Regions from separate parts of the Lysinibacillus sp. Y5S-8 genome, predicted to be linked through region 3. Evidence: riboswitches for the same ligand, from Rfam matches in the RefSeq annotation. Region 3 holds a riboswitch; each other region holds the start of a gene.
What was found. Region 3 has a riboswitch for thiamine pyrophosphate ahead of thiC (phosphomethylpyrimidine synthase ThiC). Riboswitches for the same ligand answer to the same signal wherever they lie in the genome.
Positions count from the first base shown of each region.

Region 1 (3,214 bases), 2.2 Mb from region 3:
TTTGCACCAAGCCACTCCGCAATAACAGCGCCCATCACACTATACGTCGCAGCAATTTTTATACCTGAAAAAATGGCTGGGTATGCATGAGGCCATTCGAGCTTCCAAAAAGTTTGCGCCTTTGTAGCACCAACCATGGCAAAATAATGCTTTAACTCAGGTGCTGTTTGCCGAAATCCGTCCATTGCCGCAATAACAATGGGGAAAAAGCACACGAGGCAAATAATGATGAGCTTTGGTAATAAACCAAAGCCAAACCAAATAATGAGCAATGGCGCTAAGACAAGAATAGGGATATTTTGCGACATAATTAAAATCGGATAAAACAACTCCCGAATAAATGTAAATCGATGCAAGACAATCGCCACCATTAATCCACAGGCAATGCCAATGGCAAGTCCTAATAAGGCTAATTGCATCGTAGCCCAAGCATGTGGTAAAAAGGTTTGATAGGACTGAAAAGCTTCCAACAAAATACTACTTGGTGCAGGTAATAACCAATGAGGAACTTCAGCCACCTGCACAATGAGCTCCCACACGAATAAGAGGAAGGCGATAAAAATAATCGTCCTTCCCTTTTGCAAAGCTTGTTTCATTACTGGTATTTCTCCGTTAATGTATCCATTGTTATACCAGTTGGCTGATATAATATTTTCACTTGTGTAATGACATTGATGGCACCAAGCTCAATCATCTTGTCATTCATTTTTTCAATGATTTGCAGCAACGTTGACAGTTCACCTTCCATCGTCGTTTCCAACGGATGTACCTCATATTTCACACCAGCAGCATCTATCACAGCAATCGCCGCATCGACATACGGTATAACATCCTCAAATTTCTCTGTTTTTGGAATGATTTGAACACTGATTAATGAATTCGCCATCTTATTTGGCCTCCTTTTTAGGTAAGAAATCATTTGTAAAGGCTTGTTTCGCATTAAATTCGCCCTCTAACACGTTGTTGCTAGACATCCATTTTGCGTAGTTTTCCCATACAGAAAGCTTTTGCTCTCCCCATTGCTTGGCATCATCCTGATATTTATCAGCTAGCCATTCCTGACTTTTATGCACTAACGCTTGATCTAAATCGGGAGCCGCTTCTATTAAAATATCAGCCGCCTCACTTGGATGCGCTATGGCGTATTCATAGCCCTTCGATGCAGCCGCCACAAACGCTTTAACTATGTCAGGATTGTCCTGGATCATTTTTTCATTTGTAGCTAGAACAGGTGTATAATAGTCCAGCTGATCACTATAATCTGTTAAGTACAGCATATTAATCTTTTCACCCCGTAGCTCAGCTTCAATACCTGTCCACGCGTAATAAATCCAAGCAAAATCAATATCCTTTTGCATCATCGTGAAAAAGTCTAAATCTCCTGCATTGACGATATCTAATTTATGAATGTCTGCCTTTTCTGTTTGCATCAATGATTGTAGGACAGCTTGCTCTAGTGGAGCCCCCCAACCACCATAGGTTTTACCTTCGAAATCCTTTGGTGATGTAATACCTTTTGATGCAATAGAAGCAAAGCCAGATGTATTATGTTGAATAATAGCGGCAATGGAGACAAGAGGCACATCTTGCACACGAGCCTGTGTAATACCTTCCTGATAGCTCACGCCAAACTCTGCCTTGCCAGAAGCAACAAGCTGATCGGCTCCTGCCTCCCCAGGCATAATAATGTCAACATCTAAGCCCTGCTCTTCAAAATAACCGAGTTTTTTTGCGACATACAGCCCTGTATGATTCGTATTTGGTGTCCAATCTAAGACCACTGATACTTTTTTCAGCTGATCAGTAGCCTGCTTGTCCTCCTTGTCACTACAGCCCACTAACGTTAAAAGTGCAGCCACTAGAATAAATAACCATTTTTTCATGCGAAGTCCTCCTAGTTGATAATGTGAAAGTGTTCATGATTGAATGTTGTCACCAGAAAGAAAGCGTATGCGTTTGGCAAGATATTGCTTGAAAACATAAAAAAAACGCCTAGGATTCCTCCCAGACGTATTGCAATCAATCTTCAAAACTTTGCTTTTTTGAATAGATGTTCCCTACGCTGGTACGAGCCAAATCAGGTTCAAAGGGTCAGCGTCTATCGGACACAATCTCAGCTAGCAACTACTAGCCCCCCTACATTCTTGTGCTATGAACTTTTCGTTGATTATTATACCCATAGTTACGCTAAAATGACAAGATGCTATTTTTGACTAACGACTGCTCCCGTAAAAAAAACCCAGCACTCCTAAGAGACTGGGCTTATCATTAGCTTGGTTTCTGCTCTTTTTTAGCCGTTAAAACATGAGAAATGGCCCCATCTGTTGCAATATCCACTTTAAACGAACCGTTGGAATGGCGATCAGCACGCGTCAATGTTTGGACATCAATGACCTCTTGTACACCTTTTTCCGTTTCAATCACTATTTGCTCCTCATTCGTTGCTTGAATAACTGCCACAATACGGTGAGGATTTGCTTTTAATTCTGTTAATACTTTTAGACCACGTTTTGCACGACTTGCCACTTCAACTTCTGCAACATTCATTTTCTTCACGGCTCCACGCTGCGTGACGATTACCACATATTGTGTAGCATCAGGCTGTAGCACATTGACACCGACTAAGGCTTCTCCATCCTTTAGCGTGATGCCTTTGACACCGCCTGTTTTCACTCCTGTAACTGGTAATTCTTCCAGTGGGAAACGAATCGCATAGGCTGTATCCGTTGTTAACATTAGTTCCACATCATCTGTCACAAACGATGCATAGATCATCGCATCGCCCGCTTTAACATTCATTGTTTTAATTGGCTTCGAATAACGCGTCACCGCATAATCTGCCAGTGGGGAGCGTTTAATTTGACCATCTTTTGTAGCTGTTAAAATATACGTATTTGGCTGCTCGAATGTTTCAAAGCCATACACTGCAATAATAGACTCATCTTCCCCTGTTGGCACAATACTTGAAATATGCTGTCCAAGATCCTTCCAGCGAATATCAGGTAGCTCATGAACAGGCTGGTAAATATAATTGCCTCGATTTGTGAACAGTAACAGATGATGCTGTGTATTTAAGGTGGCTTCATACAATAAGTAATCCGAATCCTTCATCGCAAAATCCTGACCATTGGAAGCGGCATGTGAACGTGTGGATGTACGTTTAATATAGCCATCCTTCGTCACCGTCACCACAACCTCTTCACTTGGCACAAGG
Region 1 is NZ_CP145889.1:2,449,614-2,452,827, forward strand. It holds gene V6670_RS11930 (ABC transporter permease) at 1-596, opposite strand, end outside; gene V6670_RS11935 (thiamine-binding protein) at 596-886, opposite strand; gene V6670_RS11940 (ABC transporter substrate-binding protein) at 888-1,883, opposite strand; TPP riboswitch at 2,038-2,148, opposite strand; gene parC (DNA topoisomerase IV subunit A) at 2,269-3,214, opposite strand, start outside.
Region 1: linked by a shared signal. The riboswitch ahead of V6670_RS11940 (ABC transporter substrate-binding protein) and the one ahead of thiC (phosphomethylpyrimidine synthase ThiC) in region 3 are both predicted to bind thiamine pyrophosphate.

Region 2 (3,214 bases), 650 kb from region 3:
TTGCCAAGCTATAATGATGTTGCCTATGATGTGAGATTAGAAGCTGATGGCTCCTTTATGATTACAGACCCTACAAATGAAGCCGCATTTTTAGACATTGTAGCGGTTAATGAAGCAGGGGAGGAGTTAGAAACTCAGTTAGAAACCATTTCAGCCTCCCAAGTTCGAGCTGTTGTACAGGCCGAACCTGGATTGATTTTCTTCCGTATAGCGGATGAGCAGCAGGCCATTTATCAGGCAGGTCTAAGTGTTCCTTATAGTGCTGAGTATGAACTGCTCCCTGTTAATGAAAAACTGGTTGAAGAGTTAACAAATCAAACAGGGGGAGCTGTTTTAAAGGAACCACAAGATGTGTTCCGTGACTTTACAACTAAAGGAGCGGATCGACAAAACATTGCTACATGGCTTCTTTTAGCAAGTATGCTTCTATTCTTTATGGATATTACCATAAGACGTTTTGGGTGGAGTTTCCTAACAAAAACGAATAAAAAAGAGCAGCCAATTGAGGAGAAACCTGTACAAGCAGAAGACACGAACGTAGCCCAGCTATTAAAGGGTATGAAAAAACGATCATAATATAGTGAAGGCAGTGCAAAATCATTCCATTTTGCACTGCTTTTTTAAATGCTTTGAGGTTTTAAAAAATGGTGGTTTCCGCTAGGAAAATGGTGCAAAGGTGATTGACAAAGTGTAGCCTTCGAAAAGTGCCTCTCAGAGGAGAGAGACGCTCATAAAGAAACTTAAAGACTAGAAAAGGAATCTTCTCGCACATCTTAAAGAATTTCCAAAATCAAAAAGCACTCAGCACCACTCAATAAAGCGAAGAATTAAAACTCTTTACTAGTACCGATTTTCGCAAAGTGCTAGCCACCATAACACCTAAGATGGCCCCGATGGTACTTGATGTTAAAAAGGCTGGCATGAAGAATAATGCGACTACGGATGTCTCCATAAGCAATTTTGCATAGGGTACGGCAATAAGTGAAGCTAGAATACCAGTGCCAAAAACTTCGCCGAATCCTGCTAGCCATGGTTTTCTACTGTATTTGTAGGCAAGGGCCGCACACAATGCACCAATAACACTACCAGGAATCGCTAAAAGAGAGCCTGTACCAGTAAAGATACGAATGATGGCTGTCACAGAGGCAACTAGAACTGTTGGCACGGGTCCTAGTATAATAGCTCCTATTACGTTAACAGCATGCTGAACGGGGTAGGCGCGTGCGATGCCTGTTGGTATGGATACAAAGGTAGATCCTGCTACAGCAATAGCTACTAATAAAGCCATGATTGTCATTTTACGAATTGACATAAGGTTCACTCCTCTTGAATAAAATCATGAGGGAAATTAAAAGGCCGCTTCCTTTAAACAATAGGAAGCGGCCTTGCATAGACAATGACAATAGCAAGTAGCGCCACTTCCCTCCGCTAGTATGAACTAGATCAGGTTCAAAGGGTCCGTACATCATCATATACGTCTCAGCCTTTTAAAGGCTCCCCTAGTGGTAAATATCATTCAATTTTATTAACCAACATTACTGTAACATAATGTTAAAAATAGTCAATGATTTTTCTGACTATTTCGTATCAGGATGCATTAGATGAGGTGCTTTTTTCAATGTCCAGATGAGTGCAAGGAAGAAGCAGGCTAATAATATGATAGATCCGAATATATATGGACTGTTCATATTCCAGTCAAATAGTAAACCAGCTAAGGCTGGACCGATCATATTGCCAAGGCTCATGTAAGCATTATTCAAGCCCGCAGCAAACCCTTGTTCTTTCTCTGCAAGCTTTGAAATTAGTGTATTTACAGCAGGACGAATTAGTGTTGTTGCTGTAGAGAAAATAGTTGCTACAACTAATATAAGAGCGAAGCCAGATACAAACAATATTAAGAAAATAGCAACAGATGCAATAAATAAATTGACTAACACAACTTTCATTTCACCAAAGCGATTAAAAAGTGGTGTAATTACAAACATTTGTACAACTACCCCAAAAGCACCACCGACAACTAAAATAATCGCAATATCTACGGGTGTGTAATTAAATTTTTCTGTCACAAATAATGACAAGGTTGTTTGGAAGTTGGCAATTCCAAACGAGAACACGAGCATGATAATGAGCATAACGAAATAAGGCATATGTATGGAACGAGCCATTTGCTTCGCCAGATTTTCTTGCCTTTGCTTGTCATGTGAAGTGTTTGGTTTAGTAGATGGTAATAAAAAATAAGATAAAATAGATGCAAGTATGGCAGCAACTCCTGCCGTGAAAAATGGAAAATGTAAACTAACCTTTGCTAAGAAACCACCTATTCCTGGCCCTATCATAAAGCCAAGTGACATAGCAGCACCCAACATACTCATACCTTTTCCACGTTCCTCGTAGGTAGTAACGTCAGCTACAAATGCCATAATAGGAGGTGCAACAAATGCGGAACCTAGACCGCCTAAAAAGCGTGCTAAAAATAGCATCCAGACGTCTGTGGCAAGACCAAAACCGATTTGTGCAAGACCTGTCACAATAAGACCGAAAATAATTAAATTTTTCCGACCATACTGATCCGAAAGATTCCCAGCAATTGGAGAAAATACGAATTGAGCTAAGGCGAACGTTGCAATTAGCATACCTAGAACTTGTCCTGCTGCACCGAATATTTTTAAATACTCTGGCATGACAGGAATAATAATTCCAATACTCCCCATTGCGATAAACATATTAAACATTAAAATATATAAAGCCGCCTTATTGGACTTCTGCTGGGTCATCGAATGAACCCCCTTTTTATAATCAAATATACTAAAGTCTATCATAAGATATCCTATCATCATATCGGTTGAAAGTCTGAAATGAAACATACCTGCTAGTGCAGCAATGCCAATCCACGATGTAGAAAACAATAAACAGACAATAGGTGCAGGAAGATAATAGAGAAAGGTCTATCGACAAAATAAAAATTCATCGATAGACCTTTATATGCTTTAACGAATACTCATTTTAAATTCTAAAAACAATTCATTATATTTCCCTAAATAATCTGGTCCTAAATTTTTATAAACTTCTAATGTATCGCGTTGTTCTTCAGAAGGATAGTAGCGTTCATCAGAAACAACTTCTTCATCCATTAAGTCCATAGCAGCGATATTAGGAGTAGAGTAGCCTACATAATCGGCATTTTGTGCACCTGATTCAGCACTTAGCATGAAAT
Region 2 is NZ_CP145889.1:886,905-890,118, forward strand. It holds gene V6670_RS04085 (VWA domain-containing protein) at 1-576, shown strand, start outside; gene thiW (energy coupling factor transporter S component ThiW) at 812-1,312, opposite strand; TPP riboswitch at 1,404-1,511, opposite strand; gene V6670_RS04095 (MFS transporter) at 1,578-2,774, opposite strand; gene V6670_RS04100 (ABC transporter substrate-binding protein) at 2,988-3,214, opposite strand, start outside.
Region 2: linked by a shared signal. The riboswitch ahead of thiW (energy coupling factor transporter S component ThiW) and the one ahead of thiC (phosphomethylpyrimidine synthase ThiC) in region 3 are both predicted to bind thiamine pyrophosphate.

Region 3 (3,214 bases):
ATCAACAAGCAGAGTTACAAAAAGTAGCAGAGTCTATTCAAAATATGAATGATATATCAAATGAACTGCAAGAAGTCGTAAATCGATTTAAGCTAGCGTAAAGAAAAAGGCTGCCTAAAATATATAGGCAGTCTTTCTTAATGGTGAAGGGAAGAGACATTGACCTGTTAGCCATTCAGCACTACTATAATGAAGGGAAGGGGGGCATCAATATGATGTATCTCGGAATGATTTTCTTTCAAATTGTTGCACCTATTTTAGTGTTGCTTGTACTTGGCGCTATACTACAAAAGAAATTTCGTTTTAACTTAAAAGCATTGTCTCAGCTTATTACATATTGCTTTATGCCAGCTGCTGTTTTTGTTAATTTATATGAAACACGTGTAGAGCTGTCTGTTCTGGGAGAAGTCGGGTTATTTATTGTGCTTTTTATTGGGAGTCAAATGATACTCAGTCATTTTTTAGCGAAAGGGCTTGGTTTAGCCAAAACGGAGGCAGCCGTCTTTAAAAATAGTGTTGTGCTCATTAACTCTGGAAATTATGGTATTCCAGTGGCCCAAATGATTTTTGTAACACAACCTATTGGTGTAGCTATTCAGGTCATGCTCGTTATATTTCAAAATATGACAACTTATACATATGGTTTGTACAATTTAATTTCCTCTACGAAATCGGGTATGACAATCATCAAAGATTTCTTTAAAATGCCCATTATTCATGCGCTGATTATTGGTGTCGCTATGAACTATTTTAATATTGGTATACCGCAGTTTATCAAAATACCTGTAGAGCATGTCGCAGATGGATTTATTGCTGTAGCCTTAATTACGTTAGGCGCACAATTATCACAGCTTGAAATCAAATCTATGTTTAATAAAACTGTTTTTGTTAGCTGTTTTACAAGATTAGTTATTGGACCAGCTGTAGCATTGGTCATTATTTATGTATTGGGGTTAGATGGAGTTGTCGCACAATCTCTGTTTATAGCCAGTGCCTTCCCAACATCTCGCAATAGCTCTAGTCTAGCATTAGAATACGATGTGGAATCAGCTACAGCTGCTCAAACTGTTTTATTTTCAACCATTGTGAGCTGTCTAACAGTAACGATCGTGATTTATCTTGCGGAAGTATTATTTACTTAGTTGGATGAAAATTTTAAAATATTGAATGGAAAACTTCCATCTCTTAGAAATATCTGCTACACTAGCATCAAACTAAATAGTATTAACTAGGGGAGTCTGATGAGTCAGGCTGAGAGGGAAACGCTTAGAAGTTTCTTGACCCTTTGGACCTGATCTGGCTCATACCAGCGTGGGAAAGTTAAGAAGCTATTGCATCATATGTCGTGTGCAATTACTAGACCTTTACATTCATGGCCGGATCCAAAAAAATATTTTGGATTCGGCCTTTCTTTATTTGTTGGGGTGAGCTAGATTTTCGGTCCTTGTATCAAATTACAATTAAGGGAGAGAAGTAGCTCATGTCAGTAGTTAGTGAAAAGAACATTACGATTATGTCTAGCTTTGAAGGAAGCAAAAAAGTGTATGTGGAAGGATCACGTCCAGATATTTTAGTACCTATGCGTGAAATCGCATTAAGCCCAACGACTGGTAGCTTTGGGGATGAAAAAAATGCCCCTATTCGAGTATATGATACGAGTGGTCCATACACAGATCCGAATTATCACGTTGATATTACAAAGGGTCTGCCTGCTTTGCGACGTGCATGGATAGAAGAAAGAGAAGATGTTGAGGAATATGAGGGGCGTACGATTAAACCTGAGGATAACGGTTTTCGTCGTATTGATGATCCGCGCATTCAAGAAAATGTCTTCCCTAAATTGGAGCGGAAGCCTTTACGTGCAAAAAGGGGTAAAAATGTAACACAGCTTCACTATGCACGAAATGGAATGATAACGCCAGAAATGGAGTTTGTGGCGATACGTGAAAACATGGATCCTGAATTTGTTCGTTCAGAAATTGCAGCAGGTCGGGCTATTATGCCTTCTAATATTAATCACCCTGAGGCAGAGCCGATGATTATTGGTCGTAACTTCCATGTGAAAATCAATGCAAACATTGGGAATTCTGCGGTATCGTCATCAATAGCAGAAGAAGTTGAGAAAATGACATGGGCTACACGCTGGGGCGCCGATAATATTATGGATCTCTCCACTGGTAAACATATTCATACAACGAGAGAATGGATTATTCGAAATGCTGCAGTGCCAGTGGGAACGGTGCCTATTTATCAGGCTTTAGAAAAAGTAAATGGCATAGCCGAGGATTTAACGTGGGAAGTTTATCGTGATACGCTCATTGAGCAAGCAGAGCAGGGGGTTGATTATTTCACGATACATGCGGGTGTTCTTTTACGCTATGTACCTCTTACAGCAGATCGTGTAACAGGCATTGTGTCACGTGGTGGTTCAATTATGGCACAGTGGTGTTTATTTCATCATCAAGAGAATTTCCTTTATACACATTTTGAGGAAATCTGCGAAATTATGAAGACGTATGATGTTGCTTTTTCTTTAGGAGATGGCTTACGCCCAGGTTCCATTGCAGATGCCAATGATGAGGCGCAATTTGCAGAGCTTGAAACGCTGGGTGAATTAACACAAATTGCTTGGAAGCATGATGTTCAGGTGATGGTAGAGGGGCCAGGTCATGTGCCGATGCATTTGATAAAGGAGAACATGGACAAGCAATTAGAAGTTTGTAAGGAAGCGCCTTTCTATACATTGGGCCCATTAACAACAGATATTGCGCCAGGATATGACCATATAACATCAGCTATTGGTGCAGCGATGATTGGCTGGTTTGGTACAGCGATGCTCTGCTATGTGACACCGAAGGAGCATCTTGGCTTACCTAATCGTGAGGATGTTCGAGTAGGAGTTATTACTTATAAGATTGCTGCCCATGCAGCTGATTTAGCGAAAGGACACCCAGGTGCACAACAACGGGATGATGCATTGTCAAAAGCACGCTTTGAATTCCGCTGGCGTGATCAATTCAATCTATCATTAGATCCAGAACGTGCGGTTGAATATCATGACGAAACGCTTCCAGCAGAGGGGGCAAAAACAGCGCACTTTTGCTCAATGTGTGGCCCTAAATTCTGTAGTATGAGAATCTCACAGGATATTCGTAATTATGCTAAAGAAAAAGATTTAAATACGACTGAAGCTATTCATCAAGGTATGCAGGAA
Region 3 is NZ_CP145889.1:233,898-237,111, forward strand. It holds gene V6670_RS01085 (methyl-accepting chemotaxis protein) at 1-101, shown strand, start outside; gene V6670_RS01090 (AEC family transporter) at 213-1,142, shown strand; TPP riboswitch at 1,221-1,335, shown strand; gene thiC (phosphomethylpyrimidine synthase ThiC) at 1,481-3,214, shown strand, end outside.

Region 4 (3,214 bases), 920 kb from region 3:
TGGTAAGCAGGATTTTTCATTTCATTGCATTCTATTCTTCGTCTAATGATGTTAGGATAATCGGTTTATCTTTTGTTACAATGACTGAATGTTCAATTTGAGCTACAAGTGATTTATCAGGTGTAATGAATGTCCAACCATCACCAGCTTCTACAATATGCTCTGCCTTCGCTGAGATAAACGGCTCAACCGCAAGCACCATACCTTCTTTCATAATTGTAGAATCCCATGCATCATAGTAATTTAAAATGTGATTCGGCTCATCATGTAAAGATTGACCTAAGCCATGACCAGTTAAATTCATAATAACTGTTAAGCCATTAGCATTCGCCTCACGTTCAACCGCCTTACCAATTTGATTTAATTTAGACCCAGCCTTTACCTTTGTCATTGCTCGATCAAAGGCGCTTTTGGCAACGCGACATAGCTTTTCTTTGTCCTCATAGCCATCACCAACCACAAATGAAATACCAGTGTCAGCAAAGTAGCCATTTAATGAACCAGAAACATCGATATTTACAATATCCCCTTCTTGAATAACACGTTTTCCGGGGATACCATGCGCCACTTCTTCATTGACACTAATACATGTATACCCTGGGAAATCATATTCTCCCTTTGGACCAGATATCGCACCAGCCTCTGCAAACATACGGCCAGCAATTTCATCTAGCTCCAATGTTGTAACACCTGGTTTTGTGGCAGCTTTCATCGCTTCACGAATTTCAGCACAAATGCGTCCTATTTTTTTAAAAGCTTCAATCTCTTCTTGCGTTTTTACAATCATGTATAACGTCCCTTTCATCTAATATCTATACTTTAATATAACATAACTTGTTATGCGTATAACGATAAACGCTTTAAATATTGTATGCTTCCTTACTTTGCGAAGTGCGAAAAGAGTTATTTGCGACAAAAAGGCCCCTTCACAAATGTGAGGGGCATGTTTTATGCTTTTCTTTGCATTAATTGTGGAGCAGCTGTGAATAAAAGAACGCCTACAATTGCCGTTAAAATAGTTGCTGGTAGCATATATGTACCATTATAGATGATGGAATAGATCCATGCATTTTGATCGCCAGCATATTCTGCAAAAAATACAGCGCCAGCCATCGTGTGGGCTGCATATCGTAAGAAGCCCGCAAGCACCGTACCTAATATAATGTAAAGTGCCATTTTTGTTTTGTTGGCATTTTTGGCAGCCGCCAACACGGGTCCACGCACAACCGCCGCTAATCCTACAACTGTGAAAGCAACACCATAATCAAGGAATCCTTGTAGCCAGTGCACAATCGTAGCACCAAACATGGTTTGCATTACACCTACGAGTAATCCAGTTGTTAGCCCAGCTACTAAGCCCCAGCGAAATGCTATTAACATAATAGGTACCATGACTAGACTAACAGAGCCACCTTGTGCCCATACTTTAAAGGAAACCTGATCAAGCACAAGACCGATTGCTGCAAATATCGCAATCTCCACAAGCATTAATAGTCTTTTTTTATCCATATATATTCTCTCCTTTGTTCCGATGTAGGATACAAGAGCAGGAATAGAAATGCGCTGATATGTCTCTTTCTGACACCTTTTTATTCCCTCAAGAATGAAAAAACGATGCCAGGACAGAGCCTCACATCGTACTAGTGTCGGTTTCTATCCACATCCCTACGCAAGCGTTAACTTACAGGTTCAAAGAGTCAAGGCATTACGTGCCCAGTCTCAGCTGACATCATCAGCTCCCCTTGTGGTCGTTACATCTGAATTTATTTGAACATTCTCATTGTACGCAAAGGATAGAAGGATTACAACCTCTTCCATATATTATTTTTTTGAAACTTTGCTGTTTTTCATGCGTAAATATTAAAAAAGGAGGTACAACTATGGAGAACCAAAAAATTTTATCTGCCTTTAGTTATTTAAGTATTTTCTTCGCCCCTTTTATCGTCCCATTAATTGTGTACATTATTACGAAAGATAGTGACGTAAAAAGACATTCAATTCGTGCACTTATCTCTCATTTAATTCCTTTTGTTTTCGGCATCCTGTTCTTTATTGTCTTTGTTTTTTCTACATTTAATTTGGATCCAACGTCCGGCAATAATACGATGTTGATTATTTGGTTCGTTTCGTTTGCCATTTATGCCATCGTCTCACTAGGAATTGTAATATGGAATATTATTCAAGCTGTTCGTGTTATTCGTTAATGTTTCATTTTTAAGCGAAACAGGTAGTAGTAATTGTAAAAGGAGCTGTTTTTGAATGAAAGTATCAAATGTTGTGAAAACCGCCGTAAAATTAGCACCTATTGTTATTCCTATCGTAAAAAAAGTAATGGCTGCAAAAAAAGGGACAACACCTACAGCCACCCCTCGAAAAAAATAAACAGCAGGCGTATTCCCTTGTTTTGGAAATACGCCTTTTATTTATTTCACTTCAAAATGTGTTTGACTATGTCCATTCAATGTTTTTTCTACATGTAAGACCGATGGCATCGCTGATTTTAATTCAGGCACATGAGAAATCACGCCAATCATACGACCAGAATCCTGTAAAGCAATTAATGTATCAATTGCTTTATTCAAAGATTCCTCATCAAGCGAGCCAAAGCCCTCATCAATAAACATGGTTTCAATATGAATATTCCCTTGGAAGCTTTGAATGACATCTGCCATTCCTAAAGCAAGACTTAAGGAAGCATTAAATTTTTCGCCACCGGATAATGTTTTCACATCACGTAATTGATCCGTATAGGCATCATATACATCAAGCCCAAGCCCACTTTGCTTCGCATGTTTTTCTAGTCTATCAGAACGTCTAAGCTCAAATTGACCATTTGATAAGTGATAAAGACGAATATTAGCGGCATCGGTAATTTGGTCTAAGTAATTAATTTGAATGTATCGCTCAAAGGACAGCTTTTTCGAATTTTGTCCGTTTAATAATCCATAGAGTTCCTTTACTCGACCAGCTTCTTGTTCAAGTAACTGAAGCTCTCTCGCTGTTTCTTCCACTTTTTTTATAAAGCCTTGGCAGGCTTGTGCAAAACCATTCATCTGTTGCAAACGTTTAAATGCTTCCTCATACGCCGTACGAAGTTGTTCTACTTTTGCTTCCATCACCACTAAATCTTGCTTCTCTTTCCCTTGAAGATACATAGCCCCTTCAGTTATTTGGATTTTCAGGGTATGTACCTGTAAAGCATAGTCACTGCATA
Region 4 is NZ_CP145889.1:3,989,522-3,992,735, forward strand. It holds gene map (type I methionyl aminopeptidase) at 32-787, opposite strand; gene thiT (energy-coupled thiamine transporter ThiT) at 949-1,509, opposite strand; TPP riboswitch at 1,646-1,753, opposite strand; gene V6670_RS19580 (DUF4870 domain-containing protein) at 1,881-2,204, shown strand; gene V6670_RS19585 (hypothetical protein) at 2,260-2,382, shown strand; gene V6670_RS19590 (SMC family ATPase) at 2,424-3,214, opposite strand, start outside.
Region 4: linked by a shared signal. The riboswitch ahead of thiT (energy-coupled thiamine transporter ThiT) and the one ahead of thiC (phosphomethylpyrimidine synthase ThiC) in region 3 are both predicted to bind thiamine pyrophosphate.